DNA from 2 places in the Streptomyces sp. NPDC006174 genome. Region 1 is predicted to be linked to the other one. Evidence: riboswitches for the same ligand, from Rfam matches in the RefSeq annotation. Region 1 holds a riboswitch; the other holds the start of a gene.
What was found. Region 1 has a riboswitch for thiamine pyrophosphate ahead of thiC (phosphomethylpyrimidine synthase ThiC). Riboswitches for the same ligand answer to the same signal wherever they lie in the genome.
Positions count from the first base shown of each region.

Region 2: another riboswitch for thiamine pyrophosphate. It lies ahead of thiO (glycine oxidase ThiO); the one in region 1 lies ahead of thiC (phosphomethylpyrimidine synthase ThiC).

Region 1 is NZ_JBEXTJ010000002.1:63,755-68,623, reverse strand. Features, by position in the region: gene ABZ267_RS04720 (helix-turn-helix domain-containing protein) at 25-795, shown strand; gene ABZ267_RS04715 (SsgA family sporulation/cell division regulator) at 897-1,334, shown strand; gene ABZ267_RS04710 (YibE/F family protein) at 1,369-2,715, opposite strand; TPP riboswitch at 2,786-2,919, shown strand; gene thiC (phosphomethylpyrimidine synthase ThiC) at 2,912-4,714, shown strand.
Region 2 is NZ_JBEXTJ010000006.1:343,690-348,558, forward strand. Features, by position in the region: gene metF (methylenetetrahydrofolate reductase [NAD(P)H]) at 1-244, opposite strand, end outside; gene thiE (thiamine phosphate synthase) at 366-1,016, opposite strand; gene ABZ267_RS16240 (Rv2175c family DNA-binding protein) at 1,097-1,462, opposite strand; gene ABZ267_RS16245 (FAD-dependent oxidoreductase) at 1,533-2,777, opposite strand; gene ABZ267_RS16250 (hypothetical protein) at 2,807-3,148, opposite strand; TPP riboswitch at 3,201-3,313, shown strand; gene thiO (glycine oxidase ThiO) at 3,311-4,519, shown strand; gene thiS (sulfur carrier protein ThiS) at 4,516-4,728, shown strand; gene ABZ267_RS16265 (thiazole synthase) at 4,731-4,869, shown strand, end outside.

The DNA of each region.
Region 1 (4,869 bases):
CGTCACCATGCCTGGGAGTGACCTTTGACCACGGCATCGAGCACCGCTGTCCCGACGTTGATCGGCTCTGTTCAGCGGGCGTTGAGGCTGCTGGAGGCTGTGGGCAGCCATCGGGACGGGGCGCCCGCCAAGCAACTCGCGCGGGAGGCGGGGCTACCGCTGCCGACGGCGTACCACCTGCTGCGCACACTGACCCATGAGGGCTACCTCCGCCGGGAGAACGGCGTCTTCCTCTTCGGTGCGGCCGCCGAGAACCTGACCGCTGCCCGGGGCTCCAGGCGCCGCCCCGCCTCCGTCACCGACTCCCTCGCACACTGGCGGGACACCATCGGCGTCCCGGTGTACTGCGCCGTCTACCGCGACGGCGAGATCGAGCTCATCGCGGTCGCGGACGCTCCCGACGCCCCGGCGGTTGACGAGTGGGCTTCCTTCCGGGAGACCGGTCACGCGCACGCGATCGGGCAGTGTCTTCTCGGCCAGCTCGACGAGAAGGACCGCGAGGACCACCTCGACCGGCACCCCGTTCGGCCCCTTACTCGTTACTCAGTGCGAGATCGCACGGCGCTTCTGGAACGGCTCCGAACGCTGCGCCGGGGTGAACCGGTCATCGAACGCCAGGAGTACGCACTGGGGACCGTCTGCGCCGCCATTCCCGTCACAGCCGGTGCCACCATTGCGGCGATGGCCATTTCCGTACCTCTGGACCGGGAAGAACGGTTGCTGCCCGCAGTCGAACAGCTACGTGGCGAAGTGGCGAGCCTCTTGCGTTCGTTCGTGTTCTCTATCAGTATCTGAAAAATCACTCCTTGTGATCTGCTATCGCGTGCACCACGATGGCGTCAATGGGGCCATGGGGGATCATTCCTGGCCAGTTTCATCTACTGCGGGGTTGAACGATGCGCGAGTCGGTTCAAGCAGAGGTCATGATGAGCTTCCTCGTCTCCGAGGAGCTCTCGTTCCGTATTCCGGTGGAGCTCCGGTACGAGGTGGCTGATCCTTATGCCATCCGGATGACGTTCCATCTGCCCGGCGATGCCCCGGTGACCTGGGCGTTCGGCCGTGAGCTGCTGCTGGACGGGCTCAACAGCCCCAGTGGCGACGGCGATGTGCACATCGGCCCGACCGAACCCGAAGGTCTCGGCGATGTGCACATCCGCCTCCAGGTCGGTGCGGACCGCGCGCTGTTCCGGGCCGGTACGGCACCGCTCGTCGCCTTCCTCGACAGAACCGACAAGCTGGTGCCGCTCGGTCAGGAGCACACGCTGGGTGACTTCGACGGCAACCTGGAGGACGCGCTCGGCCGCATCCTCGCCGAGGAACAGAACGCGGGCTGAGCCGCACCGCACGTACCTCCCCGCCTCACGCCTCTCACGCCTTACGGCGGCGCCCCCTGCCCGTCCGTGCGGGCGCGGCGGCCGTGGACGAGGAGGTGGAGGCGCCCGGGCGGTCCGCGGAGACCACCAGCGCGGCGAGCACCGTCGTCACCGGCACCGAGGCGACCAGACCGATCGAGCCGACCAGCGTCCGCACGATCTCCTCGGCGACCAGCTCGCTGTTGGCCACCGCGCCCACGCTGCTCTGGGCGATGGAGAAGAGCAGCAGCAGCGGCAGCGCCGCGCCCGCGTACGCCAGCACCAGGGTGTTCACGACCGAGGCGATGTGGTCCCGTCCGATTCGGATACCTGCCCGGTAGAGCCCGCGCCAACCCATCCGCGGGTCCGCCTGGTGCAGTTCCCAGACGGCGGAGGTCTGGGTGACCGTCACATCGTCGAGCACACCGAGCGATCCGATGATGACACCGGCCAGCAGCAGACCGCTCATGTCGATGTCCGGGTAGAGGCCGTGGATGAGGCCGGTGTTGTCGTCGGTGTTGCCGCTCAGGTCCGCCCAGCCGATGAAGAGCGACCCGAGCAGGCCGATCAGCAGCAGGGAGATCAGCGTTCCGATGACGGCGACGGAGGTCCGGGCCGTCACCCCGTGGCACATGTAGAGCGCCGCCAGCATGATGGCGCTGGCCCCGATCACCGCCACCACCAGCGGATTCGAGCCCTGGAGGATCGCCGGCAGGATGAACAGGGTCAGTACGGCGAACGAGACGGCCAGCGCCACCAGCGCCATCACCCCGCGCAGCCGGCCCACCGCGACCACCGCCAGGGCGAAGATCGCGGCCAGCAGCGTCATGGGGATCTTCCGGTTCACATCGGTGACGCTGTACTGGAGGTCGCGCGGTGCGTCGGGTGCGTACGCCACCACCACGCCCTGGCCCTCGCGCAGTTGACGCGGCGCGTCCGGCTGGACCACCTCGACGAACTTACGGCCCTTGTCGTCGCCGCTGGTCACCTCGACGGTCGCCTTCGCGCACTTCCCCTCCTGCTCGGCGACCGCCTCGCGGCCCGAGGGCGTGGAGGTGTCGCCGGTCGGCGGGACCTGTGCGGCGTTGACGTCGGCGCAGTCGACCTTGACGACCTGGACGACCTTGCCGTCCTGGGTCTGCCGGTCGAATCCGACGCCGGTGCGCTCGTGGTCGGGGGCGCCGCCGGGCCAGAACGCGATCAGACCGACGACGACCGCCGTGGCGAACGGGATCACCACGGCGGCGATGACCTTGCGCAGGTGCTTGGAGACCGGTGCGGCGGGTCCGTGGCTGTGCGTGTGGCCGTGGCTGTGGCCCTGGGGCGGCGGCTGGGGTGCGGGGTCGCTTTGGGGGGAGGTCACGGGGCGATCATCGCAAGAACGGGAGGGCCCTCTGGTCAGCTCGCCGGAAAGGACGCTAGCGTGGAGGCACCTTTGCACACGCGGGAGCTCGGAGCACCGGGCTGAGAGGGCGCTGACCGCCGTACATCCGTACGGGACACGCTGCGCCGACCGCCGAACCTGTTACCGGGTAATGCCGGCGTAGGGAGTAGGTCTCATGACCACAGCGGACGCAAGCACGCCTGCCTCGAAACAGAACGACGGAACGCCGGACGGCGCTCCGAACGACGAGGCCGGGAAGTCCATCGGCTGGCACAAGGGGTACGTCCAGGGCTCACGCCCGGACCTCCGGGTGCCGGTTCGACAGGTGCACCTCACCAACGGCAAGGACGTGACGCTGTACGACACGTCGGGGCCGTACACCGATCCCGGAATCGACACCGATGTCCGCCGGGGCCTCGCGCCCCTGCGGGAGAACTGGATCATCGCCCGCGGCGACACCGAGGAGTACGCGGGCCGCCCGGTCCGCCCCGAGGACGACGGGCTCAAGCACACCTCGCCGCGCGGCGGGCTGCGCAACCTCGACGCCGTCTTCCCGGGCCGCCCGCGCCAGCCGCGCCGCAGCCGCGACGGACGGCCCGTCACCCAGCTCGCGTACGCCCGGCGCGGCGAGATCACGCCGGAGATGGAGTACGTCGCGATCCGGGAGAACGTCGAGGCCGAAGTCGTACGCGAGGAGATCGCGGCGGGCCGGGCGGTGCTGCCGGCCAACGTCAACCATCCGGAGATCGAGCCGATGATCATCGGCAAGCGGTTCCTGGTGAAGGTCAACGCCAACATCGGCAACTCGGCCGTCACCTCCTCCATCGAGGAGGAGGTGGACAAGATGACCTGGGCGACCAAGTGGGGCGCCGACACGGTCATGGACCTGTCCACCGGCCGCAACATCCACACCACCCGCGAGTGGGTGCTGCGCAACTCCCCCGTGCCGATCGGAACGGTGCCGCTCTACCAGGCGTTGGAGAAGGTGGACGGCCGAGCCGAGGAGCTCACCTGGGAGATCTACAAGGACACCGTCATCGAACAGGCCGAGCAAGGCGTGGACTACATGACGGTGCACGCCGGAGTACGCCTGCCGTACGTGCCGCTGACGGCCCGCCGTAAGACCGGCATCGTCTCGCGCGGCGGATCGATCATGGCGGCCTGGTGCCTGGCGCACCACAAGGAGTCGTTCCTCTACGAGCACTTCGAGGAGCTCTGCGAGATCCTCGCGACGTACGACGTCACCTACTCCCTCGGTGACGGACTGCGCCCCGGCTCGATCGCGGACGCCAACGACGAGGCGCAGTTCGCCGAACTGCGCACGCTGGGCGAGCTGAACACCATCGCCAAGCGGTTCGGCGTGCAGACGATGATCGAGGGCCCCGGGCACGTCCCGATGCACAAGATCAAGGAGAACATCGACCTCCAGCAGGAGATCTGCGAGGAGGCGCCGTTCTACACGCTCGGCCCGCTGACCACGGATGTCGCGCCCGCCTACGACCACATCACCTCGGGCATCGGCGCCGCGATGATCGCCTGGTGGGGCACCGCGATGCTCTGCTACGTCACGCCCAAGGAGCACCTGGGCCTGCCCAACCGGGACGACGTGAAGACCGGAGTCATCACCTACAAGATCGCCGCCCACGCGGCCGACCTCGCCAAGGGCCACCCGGGCGCGCAGGAGTGGGACGACGCGCTCTCCGACGCGCGGTTCGAGTTCCGGTGGGAGGACCAGTTCAACCTGGCCCTCGACCCGGACACGGCCCGGGAGTTCCACGACGAGACACTGCCGGCCGAGCCGGCGAAGACGGCGCACTTCTGCTCGATGTGCGGGCCGAAGTTCTGCTCGATGAAGATCTCGCAGGACATCCGGCGTCAGCACGGCGGTTCGCAGGAGGAGATCGAGGAGGGCATGGCCGAGAAGTCGAAGGAGTTCGCGGCCTCCGGCAACCGGGTCTACCTGCCGATCGCCGACTAGCACCGCGGACCGCCTCTCCGTCCCCGACGCCCCGTCCGGCGCCGGGGACGGCTTGCGTACGGGCCAGTCGTCCATGACGTGACGCCAAGATCCTTCAGCCATGGGCGACTTGCCGTCTTGGTCATCATCTGGCGTGATAACGGGCCTTGTTAAGC
Region 2 (4,869 bases), on a different contig from region 1:
CGGCGGCGATCTGCTGCGTCGCGCGCACGGTCCCGGCCCGGGTGGAACCACCGGCCCCGTAGGTCACCGAGACGAAGCTCGGGCGCACCGACTCGATCCGGCGCAGCGCGTTCCAGAGGTTGCGCTCGCCCTTCTCGGTCTTGGGCGCCCAGAACTCGAAGGAGTACGAGGTCTTGCCGGTCGCGAGAAGGTCACGCACCGTGCGTGCGTGGTCCGTCCTGGTGGAAGCTGTCCCAAGGGCCATATGGCGAGGTTAACCAGGGGGTGGACACTCCCCCAACCAGAGCGGCCGAGATTGTCTCGTTTTGCCGGTTTGCCGTCCACCCCTTGGGACAAAGGCGCCCCGGAGAGCTCGTAAGACCTGCTCAGAGGGTGTGCGCCCGGATCCGCTCCGCCAGGTCGGCGGTGGCGGCCGCCGGGTCGTCCGCCTCGGTGATCGCCCGGACGACCACGATGCGGCGGGCGCCGGCCTCCAGCACCTCGTCCAGGTTGCCCGCGTCGATCCCGCCGATCGCGAACCAGGGGCGCGGCTGTGCCAGGGAGGCAGCGTACCGCACGAGGTCCAGGCCGGGGGCGTGGCGGCCGGGCTTGGTGGGGGTGGGCCAGCAGGGGCCGGTGCAGAAGTAGTCCACGCCGTCCTGGGCGACGGCGGCGTCGACCTCGGACTCGGCGTGCGTGGACCGGCCGATCACCTTCTCCTGGCCGATGATCGCGCGGGCGGCGCCCACCGGCAGGTCGCCCTGGCCGAGGTGGAGGACGTCGGCGCCGATGGCGTGGGCGACGTCGGCGCGGTCGTTGACGGCGAGAAGCTTGCCGTGGCGCCGGCAGGCGTCGGCGAAGACCGCGAGGTGCTCCAGCTCCTCGGCGGCCTCCATGCCCTTGTCCCGGAGTTGGACGATGTCGACGCCACTGGAGAGCACGGCGTCCAGGAAGGCCGGGAGGTCGCCCTGGCGCTTACGGGCGTCCGTGCAAAGGTAGAGCCGGGCGTCGGACAGCTGCTCGCGAGGCGTGGGCATGGTGGAGTCCCCCCGTGGTCGTGGCGGAGCACGGGCCGCGCACCTCGCGGGGCCCGTACGCCGCTTCGTGTCGTTCTCGGTCAGACGGCGAGCGCCTGGGCGCGGCGCTTCACCTCCGTACCGCGATTCTCGCTCAGCGCCTGTGCGGGCGTGCCGGGCAGGGTCGGGTCGGGAGTGAAGAGCCACTCCAGCATCTCTTCGTCGGAATAGCCGTCGTCCCTCAGGAGGGTCAGGGTGCCGGAGAGGCCCTTGACCACCTTGTCGCCGTCGATGAAGGCGGCAGGCACCTGGAGCGTCCGCTTCTCCCCACGGCGTACGGCGATGAGCTGGCCATCCCTGACCAGCTGCCGAACACGCGTCACCTCGACATCGAGCTTTTCCGCGATGTCGGGGAGGTGGAGCCAGGCGGGGACGAGAGCATCGGTCTTTGCGTCAATCTCGGTCACATGGACAAGCGTGCCATCCCGGACTGACAGCCGGTAGCCGGGCCGACCGTACGGGGGTCGGCCCGGGGTGTCACAAGGCGGTGGACTTCAGCGGTACGGCCGGGTCGGCGACCCGCCCGGGGTCGAGGACGGCCCCGGACTCGATGAGCTTGCGGCCCTGGGCGAGGTCGCGCGGGCGGCCGACCGCGAGGACGGCGACCAGCGCGCCGGCCTCCAGCCAGCACACCGACCAGGTGTCCTCGGTGCCGTCGCCGCGCCACACCAAGGTGTCGGCATGGGCGTGGTGGCCGGCGTACTGCACGAAGCGGCCGAACTGCTCGGACCAGAAGTACGGGACGGGGTCGTGGACCGGCAGCGGAGCACCGCTCTCCGTGGCGAGGATCGCGGCGGCCGCGGTGCGCGGGCCCTGGAGGGCGTTGTCCCAGTGGTGGATCAGCAGGCGTTCGCCGTAGCGGGCGGAGGGGAAGGAGGCGCAGTCGCCGACCGCGTAAACGTCGGGCAGCGAGGTGCGCAGCGCGCTGTCGGCGGTGATCGAGCCGTCCGGGCCGCGTTCGATCCCGGAGCCGGCGAGCCAGCCGGTGGCGGGGCGGGCGCCGATGCCGACGACCACGGCTCCGGCGGGCAGGGCGCGGCCGTCCGCGAGGACCACCGTGCCGTGCTCGACGCGCTCGACGCGGGCGTCGGTGAGGAGTACGGCGCCGCTCTCCGCGTACCAGTCGGCCATCGGCGCGGCGACCTCGGCGGGCAGGGTTCCGGCCAGCGGGCGGGCGGCGGCCTCGACGACAGTGACCGCGCAGCCGGCGGCGCGGGCCGCGGTGGCGAACTCGGCGCCGATCCACCCGGCGCCGACGACCACCACGTCGTGCTGCTCCTCCAGGACGGGCCGCAGCCGGGCGGCGTCGTCCAGCGTGCGCAGCAGATGGACGCCGGGGACGCCTTCGGTGCCGGGCAGGGCGATGGGCTCGGCACCGGTCGCCAGGACCAGGACGTCGTAAAGGACGGGGCCGTCGGCGGTGTCCAGGACGTGGTCGGCGGCGCGCAGAGCGCTGACGTCCAGGCCGAGGCGCAGCGTGATCTCCAGCGCCTCGAAGTCGACGTCGAAGGCGGAGTCCTCGGCCTTGCCGAGCAGCACCGCCTTGGACAGCGGCGGCCGGTCGTAGGGCTGGTGGGGTTCGGCGCCGATCAGGGTGACGGGACCGGTGAAGCCGGCTTCCCGCAGAGCGACGGCGGTCTGTACGCCCGCCATGCCCGCTCCGACGATCACGACGTTCCGTGCCGGCTGCCCAGCCATGTGCTCTTCCGTCTGCTCGCTCACGTGTCCCACTCTATTCAGCTGACGCGACGTCAATGGGTGACTTCTTCCACCACACTTGTCCCGCTGCCTTCCTGTGACTCCCATTCCCAGCGCTCCGCCAGCCGCACGCGGCCGTCCGCGAGGTCCACGACGGTGGAGAGGCAGTGTCCGGAAGAGGTGGTTCCGTCCTGCTTGAGCTGGACGTAGCGGAAGTCGAGTTCATCTCCTTCGCGGGTGCCGATGAGCCGGCCTCGGACCACGTCACCGCCCGTGTACTCGGCCCAGATCACGCCGTCCTGCTCGTGGTACGTGAAGCGGGTCCGGGTGCCCACCTGGCCCGGGGCCTGGTCGGCGACGGGTGAGAGGACGAGTCCGTCGAGCGAACGGGCCACGGTGGCTGCTCCCTTGCTGGGTGAGAGGCGGGTGGGTTTAGGGTGGCCAAGGTAGAACACTCGCGGGAGCCCGGACGCACCGGGCTGAGAGGGAGGCTGAAGCGCCTCCGACCGTACGAACCTGATCCGGGTCATGCCGGCGAAGGGAGGGGCTGGACACCCATGCGCGTCTCGGGGAAGACCTCCGGAATCCCGGCGGAAAACTCAGGAACCGATGTCCTCGTCATCGGTGGCGGCATCATCGGCCTGGTCACCGCGTGGCGGGCGGCCCAGCGCGGGCTGACCGTCACCGTGGCCGATCCCGATCCGGGCGGCGGCGCCGCCCGGGTCGCGGCGGGGATGCTGGCCGCCGTCACCGAACTGCACTACGGCGAGGAGCTGCTCCTCGGCCTCAACCTGGCCTCCGCCGCCCGCTATCCGGAGTTCGTCGCGGAGCTGGAGGCGGCGAGCGGCCGGGAGACCGGCTTCCGTACCTGCGGGACGCTCGCCGTGGCGCTGGACTCCGACGACCGGGCGCATCTGCGGGAGCTGCACGCGCTCCAGGAGCGCTCGGGCCTGGAGTCGGTCTGGCTGAGCGGCCGTGAGTGCCGCCGGCTGGAGCCGATGCTCGCGCCGGGTGTCCGGGGCGGGCTGCGGGTGGACGGTGACCACCAGGTGGATCCGCGCCGGCTGGCCACGGCGCTGCTGGCCGCGTGCGAGCGGGCCGGCGTGGTGTTCCGCAGGGCGTCCGCCGAGCGGCTCAGCGTCGCCGGAGGCCGGGCCTCCGGAGCGTCCCTCGGTGACGGTACGGAGGTCGAGGCCGACCAGGTCGTCCTCGCGGCGGGCAGCCTCAGCGGGCGGCTCGCGGGCGTGCCCGAGGAGGTCCTGCCGCCGGTCCGCCCGGTCAAGGGCCAGGTCCTGCGGCTCTCCGTGCCACCGGCGTACGCCCCCTTTCTCAGCCGGACGGTGCGTGCCGTCGTCCGCGGCGGCCACCTCTACCTCGTACCGCGCGAGAACGGCGAGCTGGTCGTCGGCGCCACCAGCGAGGAGATGGGCTGGGACACCACGGTCACCGCCGGCGGGGTCTACGAGCTGCTGCGCGACGCCCACGAGCTGGTGCCCGGCATCACCGAACTGCCGCTCACCGAGACCCGCGCCGGCCTGCGACCCGCATCGCCCGACAACGCCCCGCTGCTCGGCCCGACCGCCCTGCCCGGTCTCCTCCTCGCCACCGGCCACCACCGCAACGGCGTCCTGCTGGCGCCCGTCACCGGCGACGCGATGGCCGAAGCGCTGACCACCGGCGAGCTGCCCGAGGTGGCCCGCCCCTTCGCGCCGGGCCGGTTCACGTCCGCCGTCGCCACCCCCGTACTCCAGGAGCAGTCCGCATGACCCCACAGGTATCCGTCTCGGTCAACGGGGAGCCGCGCACGCTCGACGCGGGCACCGCGCTGGACCGGCTCGTCGCCTCGCTGACCGCCGCGCCCTCCGGGGTCGCCGCCGCCGTCAACGAGAGCGTCGTGCCACGCGGCCAGTGGGCCGCCACCACGCTCGGCGAGGGCGACCGCGTCGAGGTCCTGACCGCCGTCCAGGGAGGCTGACCATGTCCGACGACGTCTTCACGCTGGGACCGGCCACCTTCGGCTCCCGGCTGATCATGGGCACCGGCGGAGCGCCGAGCCTGGAGGTGCTGGAGCGGTCGCTGATCGCCTCCGGGACCGAGCTGACCACCGTCGCCATGC